DNA from 2 places in the Peribacillus sp. NPDC101481 genome. Region 1 is predicted to be linked to the other one. Evidence: a T-box and tRNA genes for the amino acid it is inferred to sense, from the RefSeq annotation. Region 1 holds a T-box; the other holds one or more tRNA genes.
What was found. The T-box of region 1 lies ahead of tyrS (tyrosine--tRNA ligase). A T-box ahead of a tRNA ligase gene usually reads a tRNA of that ligase, here a tRNA-Tyr.

Region 1 (13,787 bases):
TTTTGCATTGTTGGGTGCGATTAAAACGGGAGCGGTCGTAGGGCCGTTGTTCGAAGCCTTCATGGAAGGAGCCATAAGGGACCGTCTTGAAGATAGTGAGGCAAGTGTGATAGTGACGACACCTGAACTTTTGCCGCGTGTCCCGGTGGATGAATTACCCCATTTAAAGCATATTTTCTTGGTGGGGGAAAATATAAAAGAAGAAGGAAATTACCATAACTTCAATAAAAAATTAAAAGAAGCCGACAAAAAATTCGAAATTGAATGGGTGGATCGGAATGACGGTCTGATTCTTCACTACACCTCAGGTTCCACAGGCAAACCAAAAGGAGTGCTGCACGTTCATAATGCGATGATCCAGCATTATCAAACGGCAAGGTGGGTCCTTGATTTGAAGGATGAGGACGTGTATTGGTGCACAGCGGACCCTGGATGGGTGACAGGGACGTCTTATGGGATATTTGGACCTTGGCTGACAGGGACCTCGAATGTCATTGTAGGCGGGCGGTTCAAGCCTGAATCCTGGTACAAGACCTTGGAAGACTTTGGTGTCACGGTATGGTATAGTGCCCCGACTGCCTTCAGGATGCTGATGGGCGCAGGTGACGAAATCGTTAAGCGGTTCGATTTGAGTTCTCTCCGCCATATATTAAGTGTGGGTGAACCGTTGAACCCGGAAGTGGTGCGCTGGGGAATGAAGGTATTCAATCACCGTATCCATGATACATGGTGGATGACGGAGACCGGGGCACAGGTCATCTGCAATTATCCTTGCCTGGAAATCAAACCTGGCTCGATGGGCAAACCGATTCCAGGTGTGAAGGCGGCAATAGTGGATGATCAAGGCAACGAGCTTCCGCCGCATAGAATGGGGAACCTTGCCATCAAGAAAGGCTGGCCTTCGATGATGAAGACCGTCTGGAAGAATGAAGCTAAATATGAATCTTACTTTATGCCAGGTGATTGGTATGTTTCAGGAGATTCCGCATATATGGATGAAGATGGTTATTTCTGGTTCCAAGGCCGTGTTGATGATGTCATCATGACGGCAGGGGAGAGGGTAGGTCCTTTCGAAGTGGAAAGCAAATTGGTCGAGCATCCAGCCGTAGCCGAAGCGGGGGTCATCGGTAAGCCGGATCCGGTTCGGGGGGAAATTATCAAAGCGTTCATCGCACTTCGTGACGGATACGAGGCAAACGATGAATTGATTGAGGAAATTCGTACATTTGTAAAGCATGGTCTAGCAGCACATGCGGCACCTCGTGAAATTGAATTCAGGGATAAACTTCCTAAAACAAGAAGCGGTAAAATCATGCGTCGTGTCTTGAAAGCTTGGGAACTTGATCTGCCAACTGGTGATTTATCATCGATGGAGGATTGAAAACTTAGTCTTACTGATTATTGAGAAGGAAAAGGCATCCATGGTCACTTCCATGGATGCCTTTTTGGGGAGAGTATAAGGAAACAGGCTGTCGGGGTAACCGACAGCCTGTTTTTAGTTCAAGAAAGAGTGTCATTCTTCCTCTTCTTCAGCTTTATCCGTGTCTTGCTCTTTATCATTGACGGTGCCTTGCTCTTTGTCGGTCTCTTGATTTTCCTGATCTGTATTCTCTTTGTTTTGATCTTTATCTTGAGCTGGCTCTTTATTATTATCCGTTTGCGTTTCTTTTTCTGGTTCTTTTTCTTTTACTTTATCTGAACCGTTCTCTTCTTTTGAGTCTGTTTTTTTATCTTCGTTAGCTATTTTATCTTTTCCACGATCATCTTTAGTTTTTGTGGAATCTTCTTTTGAACCGGTCTTTTTAGCGCCGCTTTCAACACGTTGAGAAGGGGCTGATTCTTTGCCGACTATGTCTACGGCCGTTACATAATAGGAACCGCCTGAGCCGACTTTATAAACAAGGCTCTCCCCAGCATTGATGCTCGCCACTTTCTTGCCGTCTTTATAGACACGATAACCGACGACATCTCCTTCATCATGCAAGCCCCATGTAATTTTATCGTTACCGATCGTTATGGATAGGGGATCTGGTGCTTTGCCATTATCATTCAATTTCGCTGTCGCCCCGACGACATTTCCTGATTTTTCGGCTCCAGGAATCACGGAGCCCGGGTCAACGACATATCTCAATCCGATATCTGCAAATGAATCTGGATTCAACATGAACCCGCCGCTTGTGAATTCGCCAGGCGTTTGCGGAAGGGCTGCGTAGCGTTTGCTGCCGACTGATACATATTGTCCATCTATGAAACTATCATCCGCCCTGGATGGAGCATATTTCGCGATGAATAAATCCGATTTGACAAGCCCGGCCTTTTGGCATGAACTTGAAGGAAGCAGTCCTGAAACGCCACAGAAGGAACGGCTGACAATTCCGCCCGGCATTTCAAATCGCTTATCGGGGTCGATGAGTTTAGGGTCGACTTTATATGCGGCATTGATCAGATCTGCCCAATAATACATATTACGTTTATTATATTCAAGACCATTATAGGTCCCTTGCAAGGATTTCGGTGTATCATATCCCAGCCATGTACCGAATGATACATTGGGATTCGTAGCGACGAACCAAGCGTCCCAATAGTTTTGTGAAGTACCGGTCTTACCTGCCCAATCGCTTGAGAAGGCAAGTCGGTTCCTGACCGAGGACGCCGTCCCGCTGTTTACGACATCACGCATCATATCAAGCGTCAAGTAAGCGGCTTGCGGAGAGAAAACATCCACTGGTTTCACTTTATGCTGATAGATGACTTTGCCATCTTTCGAAACGATCTTATCGATCATATAAGCATCGATGAAATCTCCTGAATTGGCAAATGTACCAAATGCATTGACGTTTTCTTCAACGGTTACACCTTTTTCCATCGCACCTAATGACAAGGCAAGATTGGAGTAATCCCCTTTCGTCACGGTGGAGAAGCCCATTTTTTCCAAATACGAAGCGGGGCTCAGGTTGATTATTTTTTTGTAAAAGAGCGCTGCCGGGATATTGTAGGAATTCTTCAGGGCCTCGCGGGCAGTCGATACTCCCGTATAGCTGCCGCCGCCATAGTTTCCTGGACTCCACGGTTTGCCGCCTGTTGGAATGGAAATCGGCACATTAGCCGATACGCTGCCAGGCGAGATCTTGCCTAGCTCGATGCCTGGACCATATATCACCAAGGGCTTCATCGTAGATCCGTTCGATCGCAATGATGCGGTGGCGTGGTTCGTCTGTTCCCGCTTGAAATCACGGCCGCCTACGAAACTGATGATTTTTCCTGTTTTATTTTCGATGAGAATGGCCCCGGCTTCAACGGGCTCACCCACCGTTTTCATTTCCTTCGTATCTGGATCGACGACTTGTGCCGTTTTATCGTATCCATAATTCGGATAGTTTTTCGTAACTTCCTGCATCTTGTCATAAATCTTTTTATCGATTGTCGTATAAATCTGATAGCCGTTTTGCCGGAGCTTACGATCGGCAAGTGCTAGATATTGAGCTTTTAAATCATCATTCTTTAAATCTTTCTCTTCATATCCATCTTCTTTTGCCAGACTGACAGATAGGATTTCGATGGAGCGTTTTTCGATTTCATAGGTGAGCCATGGATATTTCTCCGACGGCATCTCCGTTTTACCGATAAAGTCTTTTGTAATGTCGTATGCGTTTGCTTTATCATATTCTGCTTTTGTTATGTATCCGTTACTATACATCCGCTTTAAAACGGTTTTCATCCGGTTGATGCCGGGCACTTGATTTTCCTTCAATTTTCCTTTCTGGGTATATGGTGTATATCCGAAAGGGCTTTGCGGCAATCCAGCGATAAAGGCTGATTGGGGCAGTGTCAGATCTTTGGCCTCCACGCCAAAAATACCTTCAGCGGCGGACTCGACCCCGGCGATGTTACGGCCTGAAGAGTTTCGTCCCAAAGTGGAGACGTTTAAGTACGTTTCCAAAATCTCTTCTTTTTCAAAGAATTTTTCGACCCGGAGCGCAAGCAGGATTTCTTTTGCTTTCCGTTCAAACGATACTTCGTTGGTCAGGACCTGGTTTTTAATGAGCTGCTGTGTTAATGTACTTCCTCCCGATTGGACGGTTGCATTCGAAAATTCCTGGTAAATCGCACGCAGGATAGCTTTCGGGACAACCCCGTCATGCTCATAAAAATACTCATCTTCAGTAGCGATGACTGCATTTTTTAGATGCTCGGAAACTTTATCGATGGACACTTCTTCACGCTCAAGGTCACTCTTAAGCTTGCCCAAGTATACTTCATCAGCAAAGTATACTTCAGAGGTCTCTTCATAATTGTAAATGTCTTTTTTCAAATCTTCTTTTGAGCGTACCGGCTCATCATTGACGAGGGCAGCGAAATAGCCGGCTCCGACGCCGCCGGCGAATGAGAATCCTAGAATCCCGACAATAATGAAGATCAGCGTTAAATTCCAAATGACTTGGTATGTAACCCGCGCGTTCTTATGTGTTTTTTCATTTTGAAAAAAACGGGTCAGCTGCTTCCAGACTGTTAGAAATCTATCTTTTTGATTATTATTCATCGTATCATACCCCCTGAAATCACATATATTATAGCATACAACAGGTAGGGGAAAGGGCATCTTTCTTATTTTTCTATAATCTGTAAGGGTATGTTGACAAGGAATCTTATGTATGATAAAAGTTTATTAACAACAATAAAATGATTAAATGATCGCGATGATAGGACCCAGTAGTCAGACTATCCCTGTTTCAGAGAGCCGGTGGTTAGTGGAAATCGGTACAAATAGTATGATGAATTACTTCCTGGAGCATTTGCTGTGAAATGATTAGTAGCAGGAAACGGTTGACGACCGTTATTCGTCTTGAGCGGAGGGCATAGTATGTCCTCAAGTTGGGTGGTACCGCGAATTCATTCGTCCCTTCATATTTATGAAGGGGCGTTTTTGTGTGCTTTTTGCGGTTTTTTTCTAAGATGAGGAGGAAAATTAAATGGAATTGCTTAAAGACCTCGAATGGAGAGGGATTATTTATCAACAAACGGATGAAGAGGGGTTTAAGAACCTTTTAGAAAAAGAGAAAATTTCTTTATACTGTGGTGTCGATCCAACTGCGGATAGTATGCATATCGGACATCTATTGCCATTCTTGACATTGCGCCGTTTTCAGCAGCATGGCCATCGTCCCATTGTATTAGTGGGTGGTGCGACTGGACTTATCGGTGATCCAAGCGGTAAAAAAGAGGAACGCCAGCTGCAAACGCTGGAAAAAGTGCTCTATAATGCCGACTGCATAAAAGGGCAGCTATCCCACATCTTTGAATTCGAAGGTGAAAATGGTGCGATCATGGTCAATAACTATGACTGGATAGGTAAAATCGATATGGTCACGTTCTTGCGTGATTATGGGAAATACATCGGCATTAACTACATGCTGGCAAAAGATACGGTTGCTTCCCGCTTGGATACGGGAATTTCCTTTACTGAATTCGCGTACACGATCTTACAAGGAATTGATTTCGGCCATTTGTACAGCAATTACAACTGTAAATTGCAAATTGGCGGCAGTGATCAATGGGGCAATATTACGACTGGGCTGGAAATGATCCGGAAATCCAATGATGAGGATGCAAAAGCATTCGGTATGACGATCCCGCTCGTAACGAAAGCGGATGGAACGAAATTCGGTAAAACGGAAGGCGGAGCGATTTGGCTTGATCCTGAAAAGACGACTCCGTATGAATTTTACCAATTCTGGATCAATACAGCCGATGCTGATGTCGTGAAATACCTGAAATTCTTCACATTCCTATCTCGTGAGGTGATTGAAGAGTTAGAGCAATCCGTACAGTCCGAACCGCATTTGCGTAAAGCGCAAAAAGCTTTAGGGGAAGAAATGACCCGTTTGATTCATGGTCAGGAAGCTCTTGACCAGGCAATCAAAATCTCTGCAGCCCTATTCAGCGGAGAGGTGAAGAATTTAAGTGCGGCGGAAATCAAATTGGGCTTCAAAGATGTTCCTAGCTTCAAACGTGAAAGCAAGGAAGATATCGGTTTGGTCGATTTAATCGTTGAAGCGAAAATTTCGCCATCAAAGCGTCAAGCCCGGGAAGATATTCAGAATGGGGCAATCTCCATAAATGGGGAGAAAGTGACTGATCTGCAATATGTAGTGACGGAAGCTTCTAAGATTGAAGGGGAGTTCATCCTGGTTCGTCGCGGCAAAAAGAAATATACATTAGTGAAATGATTGTTCAAGGCCCGGCTGAATTACAGCCGGGCTTTCTCATGCAGGGGTGTTTAGATGCAAAAAAAACCCCATCCAAGGATGGGGTTTTTGAAGTTATTAACGAGAGTAGAACTCAACGATAAGAGCTTCGTTAATTTCAGCAGGCAATTCAGAACGTTCTGGTAAACGAGTGAAAGTACCTTCTAATTTCTCAGCATCAAAAGTAAGGAAATCAGGAACGAAGTTAGTTGCTTCAACTGATTCTTTAATGATTGAGAAGTTACGTGATTTTTCACGAACTGAAATAGTTTGTCCAAGAGACACTTTGTAAGATGGAATGTCTACGCGGCTTCCGTCTACAGTGATGTGACCGTGGTTAACAAGTTGACGTGCTTGACGACGTGTACGAGCTAAACCAAGACGGTAAACTAGGTTATCAAGACGTGATTCAAGAAGAACCATGAAGTTTTCACCATGTACACCTTTAAGTTTGCCAGCGCGGTCGAACATTGTGCGGAATTGACGTTCAGTGATTCCGTACATGTGACGAAGTTTTTGTTTCTCTTGTAGTTGCATTCCGTATTCGGAAATTTTTCTACGTTGGTTAGGACCATGTTGTCCTGGAGCATAAGGGCGTTTTTCTAATTCTTTACCAGTACCTGTTAGGGAAATTCCTAAACGACGGGATAGTTTCCAGCTTGGGCCAGTATAACGAGCCATAGGATGACTCCTCCTTTAAATGTTTTTATTTTGGTAAAATAAAAACCGTGTGAATGTACGATTATGACCATTTTGTTTTCATGTACCTTCGCCCTAGCAGCAGAGGGTTACGAGATACACCTCTGTATTGAGGAACAAAATGAGAACATAAAGGCTGTCACATAGGCTGCAATATTTTACACAAAGAGTATTGTATAATATTTGGCTCAATGAGTCAAGGACAGTTGTGATTAATTAAAAGGCGTAGATAAAGAGAATCGCAGCAGGTAAATTTAAAAACGGCAATTTTTTTGTGAGGTTTTTTCAATGTAAGCGTGATAATGAATGGAGAAAAATATCAAATGGGCCGATGAGGCGTTATATATTGTGAAGAATTCAGGAAGGACCGGGTACATGTACATGGGGCCTGTAATGGAAAAGGGAGCAGGCAAGGATTGCCGCTCCCTTTAACTTTATAGATGCCTGGAAAGGATTTCAGCGAACTTCTCCAGTCCTTGCTGATCCATTTCGTCAAAACGGTCCGTGACCGGACTGTCGATATCGAGGACACCGATCAATTTGCCATCCTTCATGAGCGGTATGACAATTTCAGATCTTGATGCCGCATCACAGGCGATATGTCCAGGGAATTGGTGGACATCCTCTATGCGAAGGGTTTTTTCAGTCGCCGCTGAAGTCCCGCAAACACCCCTGCCCATTGGAATGCGGACACAGGCTGGAAGGCCCTGGAAGGGTCCCAAAATTAATTGGCCTTCTTCGTATAAATAGAAGCCGACCCAGTTAATCTCATCAAGAAACTGATTAAGTAAAGCTGCCGCATTGCTTAAATTGGCTATCCGGTTCGTTTCATCTTCAATTAAGGCAAGAAGCTGCTTTTGGACCAGATCATAGTTATTTTCTTTTTTTCCTTGATACATTTCGACATTAAACAAAAGCGTTCACCTGTCTTCCGCATATTTTTACAGCACTTTCTAATCATGTTGCTTTATTGTTGGGAAATTGTCGAGAACTTACTAAAGGATTCAGGCTCTTCCGTGAAGAAATAGTCCACAAGACTTGTCTCAAAGAAAGCGAGGGATTGCCTGAATGAATCGCCAGACGCCAACGAAACAAGCCATTGTGGAAGCTGCATTGCATTTATTTCATTTAAAAGGCTATCATGCTACATCCATACGGGATATTGCGAATAAAGCCAAAGTGAACGCTGCGAATATTGCCTACTATTTCAAGAATAAGCAGGGGTTGCTGGAATTCTGTTTCACTTCCTATTTAGAAGAGTATATCCTGGTCCTTGAGACGAACATGACACTGCTGGAACTAAAAGGCCCGCAGCATTGCTTGATGAATCTTGTAAAGGATATTCTCGCTTTCCAGAGGGAAAACTTCCTTGCTGCACGGTTCATATATGGGGAATCTTCACTCGATTCCAATTTAAATCGTGAAATTCATTCGACTTATTTTACAAAGGAAAAGTCTTATTTTCAATATATTTTGGAACAGGGGATCAAGAGCAGGAGTTTCCAGCAGGTCTCGGTTCCCATGTATATGCTGCAGTTGAAGGGTTTATTGACGGCCCCTGTCCTGCATACCCATTATGCGATGGATGTGCTTCATGTGTTCCCGCAGGAAGCCTATTACACGAATATATATGCCAATGAAGTCGGACGTTTTTTGCAGGATACCCTTTTCATCGACCTACAGCCACTGTTAGCCGGGCGGAGCTGAAGTGTATACATGAGTTACCCATTGAACCCTTCAATCAGTGCCTGATGGCCCTGACCCAAATCCTTAGCCTGATGTGCATCGGAACCGTAAATAAGCGGAATGCCGAGATCGAAAGCACGCTTTGCAAACCGTTCAGGAGGGTATGGTTCACGGCATAGCGGCTTTACCTGCCCTGCTCCATTATAATCTAGTTCGTACCTTTCTTCTTTGATCATGTCGAGCACCTTGTAAACCCGCTCGTCAAAACTAGAAGCCGGCGGATATCGATGCTGGAATTTATGGACAAGCGTAATATGCCCAATCCGTTTTGGTTTATAAATGCCTAAATCAGTTGTTATTGATTTTTCCAGAGTATCGTAATATTTGGCATACACCGATTCCACTGAACCTAGTTCATTGGCAATCTCACCAAACCCATTTTCGCTGAAATCGATGCAGTGCCAACTGCTTTGATGCTTGATGAAGTGGACGGAAAGTATACTATCATCAAGGAATTCTCCGATTTCGTCGAGGAATTCTTTTGTTTCTTTTTCATAACCCTCTATAAAGTCAACCTCCAGACCTGTTTTGATCAGGATTTTGTCTTTATGGCGTTCTTTCAGTACGCGGAGCTCTTGAAAGTAATCCAGGAGCAGGGCAGCGTCCATGCCGCTGTCTTTTTCAGGCGTAGGATCTTGAAAATTTCGTGGCAATGGAGCATGTTCCGTAAATGTGATTTCCTTTAATCCTAGTTCGATTCCCCGCGTAATATATTCATCGAATTTATCCGTAGAGCCGTGAGGGCAAAACGGAGTGTGCACATGACCGTCAGCTTTCATGGTCCTTCCCTCCCAAAAAACAGGTATTTGTAGCAATTTTCTACAAAAAAAACATTTTTCTCGTCAAAAATTATTGCTAACATGGTATCATAAAAGCATTAAATTTAACATTTTTAAAATTGATATATAAACGGGCAAGACTGTAAGGATTAGAACAGGGGGCTTACCATGGATTACATAATTGGGGTAATTGTATTAATTTTGATTTTCATCATTTGGGGTTATTTTTTCAAAAAGAGATATTTTAAAGAAATCGATCGACTGGAATCCTGGAAAATAAGCATCATGCACCGCCCCGTGCTGGAAGAGCTTTCTAAAGTCAAACAATTGAACATGACAGGTGAAACAGAGGAAATGTTCGAAAACTGGCGCATTGAATGGGACGCCATCATTACTGATCATATGCCCGAAGTCGAAGAGCTTTTATTCGATGCCGAGGAATTCGTCGATAAATACCGTTTCAGCCGATCAAAAGAAGTACAGCGCAAAATTACAGTCAAGCTGAATGAAATCGAGGAAATGATCAAAAAGATATTATACGAACTGAATGAACTCGTAGGCAGTGAGGAAAAAAACCGATTGGAAATTGAGGATATCAAGGAATCCTACCGTCAATTGAAGAAATCCCTGCTTGCACATAGGCATAATTACGGGAAAGCTGCTGATAAGCTGGAAAGTACCTTGGATGAAGTATTGCAGATCCTTCAAAAGTATGACGAAGAGACCGTGAATGGCAATTATTTGAATGCGAGGGAGCTTGTTCTATCCATTAAGGAAAAATTGGCGGTTCTGTCGGTTAAAATGGAAATGCTCCCGAAATTATTGGTAGATAGCCAATCCGAGCTGCATTCCCAGCTTCAAGAATTGAAGGATGGTTATGAGGAGATGTCAGGACAGGGGTATCTGTTGAGCCATATCCAATTCGAGCAGGAAATATCCCGGCTTGAGGAAGAGCTGGAACTATATAAAACACAATTGGAAAATGCCGAAACGGAAGCAGTGGATAAAGGCATTAAAGATATGCGCGAAAGCATTGAGGTGCTTTATGACCTTTTGGAAAAAGAAGTACTTTCAAAACAGTATATCTTGAAAAATGATGAAGTTCTCAGGAAAACGATTAGTGACCTTGAATATGAAAACGATAAACTTAAAGTTGAAACCATACATGTTCAACACACATATCATCTGACGGAAAATGAGCTCGATGCACAACGGAAAATGGAAAAGCAGATTGCCCAGATTTCGAAACGCCATCAATTGCTTGTATTGAAAATGGAGGATAATGTGATGGCAAGCTCCCTTATCAGCGAAGAGATGCAGGGGCTGGCTGCACAGTTGAAGGAATTACAGGAAAATCAGAAAGACTTCACCATTAAATTACAGGCTTTACGGAAAGATGAAATGGATGCCAGGGATTCACTGGCTGAATTGAAACGTAAAATGGTCGATACAGGACGATTAATTGCAAAAAGCAATATTCCGGGTCTTCCGGAAGAGTATAAATTGGTGCTATCTGATGCCAAAGAAAGCATGGATGATGTCCAGGGGAAACTTGAAGAAAAGCCGCTTGACATGGCAGCTGTTTATATTTATTTGGAAAAAGCGGTTCAACAGGTGAATAGGGTCCACGAAAAAGCCCAAGAATTAATCGAACATATGTATTTGGCCGAAAAGGTGATCCAATTCGGAAATCGCTATCGAAGCAGTCACGATATGGTTGCCGAGAGCCTTAGGGAAGCCGAGGCGAAATTCCGAAGCTATGAATATCAAGCAGCGTTGGAAACGGCAGCAACGGCCATAGAAAAGGTCGACCCAGGCAGTTTACGAAAAATCGGGGCGAACATAGAAGAAGTCCTTTCCTAAAAACCCGCCAAGGCGGGTTTTTTTCTTTTACCGGATGGACCGTGAATAGACAGGTGGGAAGTTTAAATCATTCTGAGGAATAAAAAGAAGCAATTCCTCCTATCATTCATGGACCAGTGTTTTACATTCTCTTTCAAATTCAATTATGTTAATATTAGATGTTGCAACAGCAACATTGAAACTTATATTTAGTAGAGTGACCATCATAGATACAAAAACATGGAAGGTGAGCCCATGATTTATTTTGATAATAGTGCAACAACAAAACCATATCCCGAAGTAATCGAATCATTCATGAAGGTTACTTCGGACTATTTCGGGAACCCCTCTTCACTTCATGGACTTGGGGTGCAATCCGAAAAACTGCTTTCCGCTGCAAGAAAGCAAATCGCTGATTTATTAAAGGTGAAGAGTTCGGAAATATATTTCACTTCCGGGGGGACGGAAGGAAATAATCTTGCCATTAAAGGAACCGCACACTTTCAGGGAAATCGCGGCAAACACATAATCACGACAGCGATTGAACATCCTTCTGTAGAAGATGCATGCCAATCATTGACGAAAATGGGTTATGAGATCACATATCTTCCCGTTAATGAATTTGGGCAAATTGATGTAATGGACCTAAAGGATGCATTGAGGGAGGATACCATTCTGGTTTCCGTCATGCATGTTAATAATGAAGTTGGCTCGATACAGCCGATTGCTGAAATCGGCAAATTGATAAAACATTACCCAAACGTGCTCTTTCATGTCGATAATGTGCAGGGAGCAGGCAAAGTTTCTTTATCATTGCGTGATGCCAATGTGGATTTATGTACAATTTCCGGCCACAAGGTCCACGGCTTGAAGGGGACGGGCATCCTTTATGTTCGTGAAGGCGTTCGGATCGATCCGCTTTTCCATGGCGGCAATCAAGAAACGAAAATCAGGAGCGGTACCGAAAATGTTGCGGGAATCGTCGCCCTATCGAAGGCTTTGCGTATTAGTATGAACAATCAATTGCTGTATCATGATAAGCTGCAGCAAATCAAAACTTATTTATATAAAGGTTTGAAGGAAATGGACGGGGTATTGGTTAACAGTCCTGAAGAAGGGGCACCACATATTGTGAATTTTTCCGTTCCCGGACTTAAATCCGAGGTATTGCTGCATGCACTAGAATCGGAAGGAATATATGTTTCGACAACTAGTGCCTGTTCTTCGAAAAAAAGGACGATAAGCAAAACGGTGGATGCAATGTTCCATAATTCGGCTCGTTCCGAAAGCGTCATCCGAATCAGTACTACCTATGGCAATGAAATGGAAGAAGCAAAGCAAGTTCTGGCGGCGATACAGAAAATAGTCGCTAATTTAGAAAAAATAATGAGGGTTGCAAAATGAAATTTGATCATATAATTATCCGTTATGGAGAAATCTCCACGAAAAAAAGAAACCGTAAAGGCTTTGTAGACAAAATGAAGGCACATATTCGCTGGAGTTTAAAAGATATTGAAGGTGTAGTGCTTACAGCCAACCGGGAGCGGATGTACGTTCTCCTGAACGGTGCGGACCATAAGCCTGTCATTGACCGATTGAAAGGCATTTTTGGAATTCAGTCATTAAGCCCTGCGATAAAAATAGAGCGTGATCTGGAAGTGATGAAAACGGCAGCATTGTATTACCTGAATCATACTCTTGAAGAGGTAAAAACGTTCAAGATCACGACAAAACGCGCGGATAAGGATTTTCCATATAATACCGATGAAATTAACAGGGCAATCGGCGGGCATTTGCTTCGAAATACAGAGGATTTAAAAGTGGATGTAAAGAACCCTGATTTGAACCTGTTAGTGGAAGTGAGACGCGAAGCCGTGTATTTGACAGGTGAAATCATCCAGGGGGCAGGCGGTCTTCCATTCGGGTCAAGCGGAAAGGCGATACTGATGCTTTCAGGCGGGATTGATAGCCCTGTTGCGGGATTCCTTTCGATGAAACGGGGATTGGACGTGGAAGCTATCCATTTCTACAGCCCACCGTTCACGAGCGAACGTTCACGTCAAAAGGTCATTGATTTGGCGGGCAAGCTTGCCGAAATAAATGGAAGCATGAAAGTGCATATCGTTCCATTTACGGAAATCCAATTATTGGTTCAAAAGCAAATCCCGGAAAACTACTCAATGACTACTACCCGTCGTTTAATGATGCGGGTCGCCGATCGAATTCGTGAAAAGGAAGAAGCCATGGCACTGATTACCGGTGAAAGCCTTGGGCAGGTTGCGAGCCAGACGATGAGCAGCATGTTCGCCATCAATGAGGTGACGAATACACCGATCCTGCGCCCCCTGATTACCATGGATAAAACGGAAATCATCAAAATTGCAAGAGAGCTTGATACTTTTGAAATATCCAATCTGCCGTATGAGGATTGCTGTACGGTCTTTACGCCGGCAAGCCCAAAAACGAAACCGAAACG
Region 2 (8,353 bases), on a different contig from region 1:
CATTTCTCACAGCAATCCCTGAAGAGTCATAACCGCGATATTCAAGTTTTTCAAGACCTTTTAATAAAATTTCCTTTGCATCGTTAAGTCCAATATATCCAACAATTCCACACATAATTTCTGTTCCTCCAACCGATTCGAGGGAACAGGAATGCACGGGGGCATCCCTGCCCCCTCATCTCTAATATATTTTTATAAAGGAAATGCCCTAAAGCACTTTTTCCCATTGTGCATTTCCAACCCTTTGTGCAGTAAGTTGCCCTACTGTTTTAAGATTGGAATTATTGCGGCTGTGCACTTCAGCCGGGAGGTATCCGCCGATCATTCGATAAACCTCCTCCTCGTCAACTAAGCCATTTCTCGTCCAGACTTAGTTCAGGCGCTTTTGTGAATCCGTTTCTCCTTGCCTACCCTCCTTTTTAAAACAGCCATTTTCAAGAAAATGAGTTGTAAATCAGGATAATCATACCTTAAATAAGGGACATAGGTCAATTCTTTATTACCAAGACCTGCGAAAAAGAACTTCTTTATAAAAATATGCATAAAAGGAAATTTAGTTCCTTTTATGCATAGGATTGGTTATTCGTTTATTCCCATTTCCGCTCTTACAACTGCGACGATGCGATCTACATAATTAGTGCATTCCTCAACTGTCGGTGCTTCAGCCATAACACGGACTAGCGGTTCAGTACCGGATGGTCTCACCAAAATACGGCCATTTCCGTTCATTTCCCCTTCAACAGCCTTGATGACTTCCTGTACCTTTTCATTATCGGTTACAGCGTGTTTATCGGTAACTCTGACATTGATCAGCGTTTGTGGATATTTCTTCATCTCGCCAGCAAGCTCCGATAAGGTTTTTTGGGTATCGCTCATGATGTTCACAAGCTGTAGACCCGTCAATAAGCCATCACCTGTCGTGTTATAGTCCAGGAAGATGATATGTCCGGATTGTTCACCGCCAAGGTTATAGCCGCCTTTTCGCATCTCCTCGACCACATAGCGATCACCCACTGCCGTCTGGGCGCTTTGTATGCCATGCTCTTCAAGACCTTTATAAAAACCAAGGTTGCTCATGATCGTAGAAACCACTGTTCCCTGTTTCAGACGGTTATTTTCTTTCAAGTATTTCGCACAGATATACATGATTTGGTCGCCGTCCACGATATTTCCTTTTTCATCTATGGCAATGACACGGTCTCCGTCACCATCGAAAGCAAGTCCAACATCCGCACCTTTTTCTTTTAAGAATTCAGCAAGTGCTTCAGGGTGGGTGGAACCTACCTTATCATTAATGTTCAATCCATTTGGCGATGCCCCCATAGTAGAGATGTCTGCATCAAGATCTGCAAACAGGTGCATGGCCAAGGCAGATGTCGCCCCATGTGCACAATCAAGAGCAACATGAATGCCTGTAAAGTCTTCATCCACTGATTGTTTCAAGTACTGGAGATACTTTTGCCCTCCTTCAAAATAATCGTTCAAATGGCCTAAATCTCCGCCAACCGGGCGTGGAAGCTCATCCTTTTCCATATCTAATAGTGCTTCAATTTCCGCTTCTTGGTCATCGGATAACTTAAACCCATCCGGTCCAAAGAATTTAATGCCATTATCCGCTACCGGATTATGCGAAGCGGAGATCATGACACCTGCTTCAGCACTTAAGGCCTTTGTTAAATAGGCAACTCCCGGTGTCGAAATGACCCCAAGGCGCATCACTTCAGCCCCAATGGATAAAAGACCGGCAACAAGCGCACCTTCCAGCATTTCACCTGAAATACGAGTATCGCGCCCTATCAGCACTTTGGGTTTTTCTGTATTTCTAGTAAGAACATAGCCACCAAAACGGCCTAGTTTAAATGCCAACTCCGGTGTTAATTCGCTATTCGCTATACCCCTTACTCCGTCTGTTCCAAAATATTTACCCATCTTTATCGCTCCTTCTTCGAATCGTTACTGAATTAAATGATGTTGTTAAAGCAAGGTCATGTCTCTTCGTCTTTTTGTGTGATGGTGACCGAGATCGTTTCAGAATCCAGTTCCCATTCCATTCCCTCAGGCACTGATACCGCCAAATCCACATCATGCGTACCTTCATCTAAATTACTCACATCTACTGTAAGATTAATGTCGTCTTTAGTTATTTTCTTCAAATCATCCGCCTCACCAAGCAAAGTGATGCTAGTTACATCGGATTCCAATTCGGCATTTTGGCCATCCTGTATGCCCACAGGAACAATTTGTATATTGTTGAAAGTTTTGGACTCAACGGCAGCCGTTTCATCTTTTTCTTTTTCTTCTTCTTTTTCGACTACTGGCTCTTCTTGTTTTTGTTCAGTTTCAGGTTCTTCCTCTTCTACGACTGGCTCTGAACTCTCTTCATCCACATCAACTTTCTCGGTGCGAATCTTGACCTTTGCCTTACCCAAGGACATTTTTTGTACACTTTCCGGTTTATTAAGATCGAGTTCCAATTCTGTATCACCATCGATTTTCGAGATATTTACAGGAAGATTTATTTCATCTATTTTCTCCAGTTCCGATTCCGAACCGAATAAGGTGACCTCTTTTGGGTCGACACTCATACTTGTGATCCTGATGCCATCCTTTGTCTTGCCAGTTTGCTTCGGTTCTATCGAAACCGTCTTGGAAGGAATGCTCACTTTTAAGGAAACGGCAACTGAAGATGGCTCGATCGTCACATCCAGCTTATTCAAGTCTCTGTCCAGGGCTTTAACGGTAGCCTTGGCGTTCACCGTTTCGCTAAGTCCCTTACTTATTTCAAGGTTTGCCTTTACATACGAAATTTGTTCAATCGCATCTTTAGCACCCGTAATTTTGACAGTTTTCGGGCTGACTGTTGGCTGACCAGCGGTATAACCTTCTTCAAGTAAAGAGCTATTATACTCGGCTTCAACGGAGAATTCCTTCGTCACCCGTTCCTGAACGTTGACTTCGGCATATTCCGGATCGATCGTCGCCACTAACTTTTCATTCAACTCACTTATTTTAAATGTGACAGTTCTGTCCCCCATTGAGATTGCAGGATCGGAAAGGTCTACATACACTTTAAAGTCCCTTTGATTTTTCGCATTTATCAAGAGGCTTTTTGCTCCCTTAAGCGTAACATCAACCGTCTCCGGCACTCCGCTCACCACTAGATTCTCACGGTCATAGTACACTTCAACCGGTACATTTTCGATGGTCTCCGTACTGATTTCAGGGGCTGTCGATAAACCAAGCGATTTTTTATCCGACTCCATCTCAAAGTTAATGGAAATGAACAAAAGTGCTGCCAAGGCGAAAGCTACGATTCTCATAAACCAAGCGCTATTGGTGAATTTATCCATTCTTTTTCCCCCTCCAGTTAAAGATGCTTGAGGAAGTTGATTTGATGTTTTCCACTACCAGTTCACTTGTAAGCATGGCCCTAAATGATTCTTGATTCAAATCCCGGTAAAGTTCCCCGTTTTTAGTGACGGATATTCCTCCCGTTTCTTCTGAAACGACAATCGTAAGACTATCCGTAACTTCACTCATGCCTATGGCTGCCCTATGCCGTGTACCAAGTTCCTTTGATATGAATGGACTCTCTGATAATGGCAAATAGCAGGCTGCAGCCGCCACTTGGTTATTTTGCAAAATAACTGCGCCATCATGGAGCGGCGTATTAGGGATGAAGATATTAATGAGCAGTTCTGAAGAAATGTAGGATTTCAGGGGTATCCCCGTTTCAACATAATCCCCAAGCTCCGTACCTTTTTCTATCGTAATCAAGGCTCCTATACGCCTTTTTGCCATATAGGTGGACGCCTTTAGGATTTCCTCGACTAAACGCTCTTGCTGATTCTCTTCTGGAACGGTGCCCCTTGCAAAGAGCTTCCCGCGTCCTAATTGTTCAAGTGCCCTTCTCAGTTCAGGTTGAAAAATGACGAGAATCGCCAATACTCCCCAATTCATGACTTGTGCCATTAACCATCCGAGTGTATTGAAACCAAACAGGTTGCTTAAGCTTTTTACAATGACAATTACAAAAATTCCTTTTAGCAGCTGAATAGCCTTCGTGCCTCGAATAATAGTTAACAATTTATATATCACAAACCATACAAGGAGAATATCAATGAAATTTACTACATAGTCCCAAACAGTCAAATTGGTTAAAGACATGTTGTTTCCTCCAGTCAGTATTACTCCAAATACCAATTACAATCTTTATACGATAACCTTAATAGTATACCATTTTTTAAATGATACATCTAAAAACTAGTGTGAGAAATTTACACAGGAAAAAAGAACCATGAATAATGGTCCCCTAAAAAAATAAAGCTGGGCGAAGTCACCTTAAATGAAAAACGGTGCCCTCACCCAGCTTCTATTCCCTATTCTCATCTTTAGCAGGAACCAACGAGGTTGCAGTGTCCTTTACTTTATACCACATCCACTCAAAAGCTTGGTCAATAACATGGATGCTCCCGGTCACATTCCCTGCCTTAGACATATATTTATGCCCATTTATGACTGTTACATCTCCCTCTACTTCACCATCTATTTGAATGTTACCATTTTGAACTACCACATTTCCCTTGATTGTCTCACCCTCAGGCACAATCACCGTTTCACCATCGACCACTAAGTTAGGCTGCTTTGATACTGAAAAATGTTCGTCCTGATTATAAGTCGAAAAAACAGATCCTGTCATCAATATGATGAACATCGCTGCCGCTGTCATGAAGGGATGGCTTTTGAACCAACGTTTGGCACCTGTTGTTTTCGTTTCCTTTGGCAATTGAGCCATAACCTTTGCTGTAAAGTCATCCGGGGCCTTTATATGGGAAGTGCTTTGTACAAGAGCGACCGCCTTTTTCATTTCATGAAAGTAATCCCGGCATTCAGCACAGTTATTCAAGTGCTCCCGTAAAACTTCTTTATGCTCCGGTTTGATGTCCTCATCTAAATAATCATGCATATATTCAATGATTTCCTCATGGCAGTTCATTTTTCTCACCTTCTTTTTATAAATGGCGTAGTTGTTTACGCAAGGCTTCCCGACCGCGATGTATCCTCGTCTTAACCGTACCGACCGGCAAATCGAGTATTTCACTGATTTCCTTTAGTGATAGCTCTTCAATATACTTCAATACTATTACCGATCGGTATTTCTCGGGCAATTTCATTATTTCCACTTGAATCGTTTCCTGCAGTTCTAAAGATTCAACTTCTTCCTCGGGTTTCGCCATATCCGATGCAATTTGGGAATACATATTCAATCCCTCTGTTCCTGCCACCTCTGCATCTAGATAGTAGTCCGGTTTTTTCTTGCGAAGCCGGTCAATACAAAGATTGGTCGCAATCCTATATAACCATGTAGAAAATTTCATTGTTATATTGAAACTCCGAATATTCACGTAGGCCCTTACAAAGGCCTCTTGCGCCAAATCTTCTGCTTCTTGCCTGTTTCCGAGCATCCTGAAACATATTTGGAAAACTTTGTCCTTGTAAATTTCGACAATTTCCCCAAATGCATTATGGTCTCCCTTTAATACTTGATTAATTCTCTCTTTAATGAGTGCATCCATTTTCCGGTATTACCCCCGCTCATGCGGCTATACGATTACTACGAATCGTAAGCTAAAAGGTTTCAAAAATTTAATACATTAATTTTAACAAAGTTTTACATTTTATGTTTAAGAAAAAAAAAACAGGGCTATATAGTAAGAAATTGTAAAATTCAAGGGAGTGATTCTCTATATGACTGCTGAACAAATTTTAGACCATATTGAACAATACAGACAGAAGATGATGTTTTTGGCTTCCCGTTCTTCGATGGTGGATAATGAGGTTGTTGAAGTTAGCAGTAAACTGGATTCTTTAATCATCCAATACATCCATTTAACTAAAAATGGAGATCCCACAGACAGAAGTGCTCTAAAGTGAATACGGATATACGATTGCAACCATCTATCTATAACTATGTTCCTGTTACATACACCCTGGAAAATAAACCTACGTCTTCTAGCATATAAAAAACAGTAACCCATTACAAGCCGGTTACTGTTTCTTTTAATTTTCAGTTATAATAATTTTTCTCCAAATAGGGAACCCATTAGGGCCACGGCAACGATCGCCGTCTTATTTCGCTCATCTAAAATGGGATTCACCTCTACGAATTCAGCTGATGTAATCAAGTTGGATTCCGCAAGCATTTCCATGGCCAAATGACTTTCCCGATAGCTTATACCACCAATCACCGGTGTGCCCACTCCGGGTGCATCTGCTGGGTCAACTCCATCCAAATCCAATGAAAGGTGGACGCCATCCGTTCTTTCCCTTAGGTAATCAATGCATTCTTCCATGACCCGTGTCATTCCCAAACGGTCAATCTCATGCATCGTGAATACCTTAATCCCTTTCTCACGGATAAGTTCTTTTTCTCCTTCATCCAATGACCTTGCCCCAATTATTACGATGTTTTCCGGTTTCACTTTTGGAGCAAAACCATGGATATTTATTAGGTCCGGATGTCCAAGCCCGATACTGACAGCCAGGGGCATACCGTGTATATTCCCGGATGGTGAAGTATCTTCCGTATTTAAATCCCCGTGTGCGTCGTACCAAATCACGCCTAATTTTTCATAGTGCTTTGCGACTCCTGCCAGTGTACCTATGGCTATCGAATGGTCTCCTCCCAATACAAGCGGAAAGGAGCCTCCTTCTATTATTTCATCAACTTTTGTGGCAAGCAGGGTGTTACCCTTTGCTACAAGCTGTAAGTTTTTTAGATTTGTCCCAGGCTCATCTGCACTTTCAGGACGCCCCACAATTATATCCCCTAAATCCTCTACTTCTATATTCAATCTTTCAAGCCGCTCGACAATCTCTGCGCAGCGAATGGCACTAGGTCCCATATCCACCCCTCGCCTTGCTTGACCAAGGTCCATAGGCAACCCGATGACGGAAATTTTCTGAATAGACATACAATTCCCCCTTTCCACCATTTTATAGCGTATATGCCGGTTGGTTCAACTCGACATTTCCATGTATAAAGATGCACGTTTTCCTATCACATATGTTTTTGGTGAAAAAAGATCTTTCTTGCGATTAGTATACCCAACTAGCCTTAAACAAAAAAAAGTCTTAAACCATTTTTGGCTTAAGACGTAAGTTTTGGTGTATGTAGTTGATGGTGGAGCCTAGCGGGATCGAACCGCTGACCTCCTGCGTGCAAGGCAGGCGCTCTCCCAGCTGAGCTAAGGCCCCTAAGGGATATGAAATATATTAAGCGGAAGACGGGATTCGAACCCGCGACCCCAACCTTGGCAAGGTTGTATTCTACCACTGAACTACTTCCGCAAATGGCTGGGCTAGAAGGGATCGAACCTTCGCATGACGGAATCAAAATCCGTTGCCTTACCGCTTGGCTATAGCCCAATATATGATATGCAATAATTAATATTCAACAAAATAAAAAGGTGGTAATCATATAATTCCCCAATATAGAGAATATATAACTGATCCACAGGATTTTATTAAAATGGTGGAGGGGGGCAGATTCGAACTGCCGAACCCAAAGGAGCGGATTTACAGTCCGCCGCGTTTAGCCACTTCGCTACCCCTCCGCAATATATGGTTGTAAGTGGTGCCGGCAAGAGGACTTGAACCCCCAACCTACTGATTACAAGTCAGTTGCTCTACCAGTTGAGCTACACCGGCAAGTAAAGAATAAAATGGTGGAGGATGACGGGATCGAACCGCCGACCCTCTGCTTGTAAGGCAGATGCTCTCCCAGCTGAGCTAATCCTCCGGATTAATGATTTGAAATGGTGACCCGTACGGGATTCGAACCCGTGTTACCGCCGTGAAAGGGCGGTGTCTTAACCGCTTGACCAACGGGCCGAACTGTTTTGTGTTCATAGATAGAATGGGAAGCTCCCAAGCGGATTCGAACCGCTGACCTCTTCCTTACCATGGAAGTGCTCTACCTACTGAGCTATGGAAGCATATGGCTCCGCAGGTAGGACTCGAACCTACGACCGTTCGGTTAACAGCCGAATGCTCTACCACTGAGCTACTGCGGAATAATATAATGTTTCCTAAAACCCATTTGAAGATTTAAATGAACAGCCTGGCAACGTCCTACTCTCACAGGGGGAAACCCCCAACTACCATCGGCGCTGAAGAACTTAACTTCCGTGTTCGGAATGGGTACGGGTGTGACCTCTTCGCCATCATTGCCAGACTATATTCATTTTTGAAGAATTTTCATTCCTTCAAAACTAGATAATAAGAAGGTATTTCATTTTTTAAAAAGCGTTGGTTAAGTCCTCGATCTATTAGTATCAGTCAGCTCCACATG

Region 2: it has a tRNA-Tyr gene. The T-box ahead of tyrS (tyrosine--tRNA ligase) is inferred to sense a tRNA for this amino acid. The anticodon was not compared.

The regions. Positions count from the first base shown of each region.
Region 1 covers NZ_JBIWNJ010000001.1:1,431,583-1,445,369, reverse strand. Annotated here, with positions in the region: gene acsA (acetate--CoA ligase) at 1-1,381, shown strand, start outside; gene ACIROD_RS06915 (transglycosylase domain-containing protein) at 1,514-4,540, opposite strand; T-box leader at 4,689-4,905, shown strand; gene tyrS (tyrosine--tRNA ligase) at 4,971-6,227, shown strand; gene rpsD (30S ribosomal protein S4) at 6,324-6,926, opposite strand; gene ACIROD_RS06900 (GAF domain-containing protein) at 7,379-7,858, opposite strand; gene refZ (forespore capture DNA-binding protein RefZ) at 8,013-8,651, shown strand; gene hisJ (histidinol-phosphatase HisJ) at 8,666-9,469, opposite strand; gene ezrA (septation ring formation regulator EzrA) at 9,638-11,332, shown strand; gene ACIROD_RS06880 (cysteine desulfurase family protein) at 11,567-12,715, shown strand; gene thiI (tRNA uracil 4-sulfurtransferase ThiI) at 12,712-13,787, shown strand, end outside.
Region 2 covers NZ_JBIWNJ010000007.1:5-8,357, reverse strand. Annotated here, with positions in the region: gene glmS (glutamine--fructose-6-phosphate transaminase (isomerizing)) at 1-115, opposite strand, end outside; gene glmM (phosphoglucosamine mutase) at 580-1,929, opposite strand; gene ACIROD_RS24725 (CdaR family protein) at 1,986-3,350, opposite strand; gene cdaA (diadenylate cyclase CdaA) at 3,343-4,167, opposite strand; gene ACIROD_RS24715 (anti-sigma factor family protein) at 4,373-4,996, opposite strand; gene sigW (RNA polymerase sigma factor SigW) at 5,013-5,576, opposite strand; gene ACIROD_RS24705 (aspartyl-phosphate phosphatase Spo0E family protein) at 5,749-5,934, shown strand; gene rocF (arginase) at 6,072-6,974, opposite strand; tRNA gene ACIROD_RS24695 (tRNA-Ala) at 7,182-7,257, opposite strand; tRNA gene ACIROD_RS24690 (tRNA-Gly) at 7,279-7,350, opposite strand; tRNA gene ACIROD_RS24685 (tRNA-Gln) at 7,354-7,428, opposite strand; tRNA gene ACIROD_RS24680 (tRNA-Tyr) at 7,533-7,616, opposite strand; tRNA gene ACIROD_RS24675 (tRNA-Thr) at 7,635-7,710, opposite strand; tRNA gene ACIROD_RS24670 (tRNA-Val) at 7,726-7,801, opposite strand; tRNA gene ACIROD_RS24665 (tRNA-Glu) at 7,819-7,893, opposite strand; tRNA gene ACIROD_RS24660 (tRNA-Thr) at 7,925-7,997, opposite strand; tRNA gene ACIROD_RS24655 (tRNA-Asn) at 8,001-8,075, opposite strand; rRNA gene rrf (5S ribosomal RNA) at 8,121-8,236, opposite strand.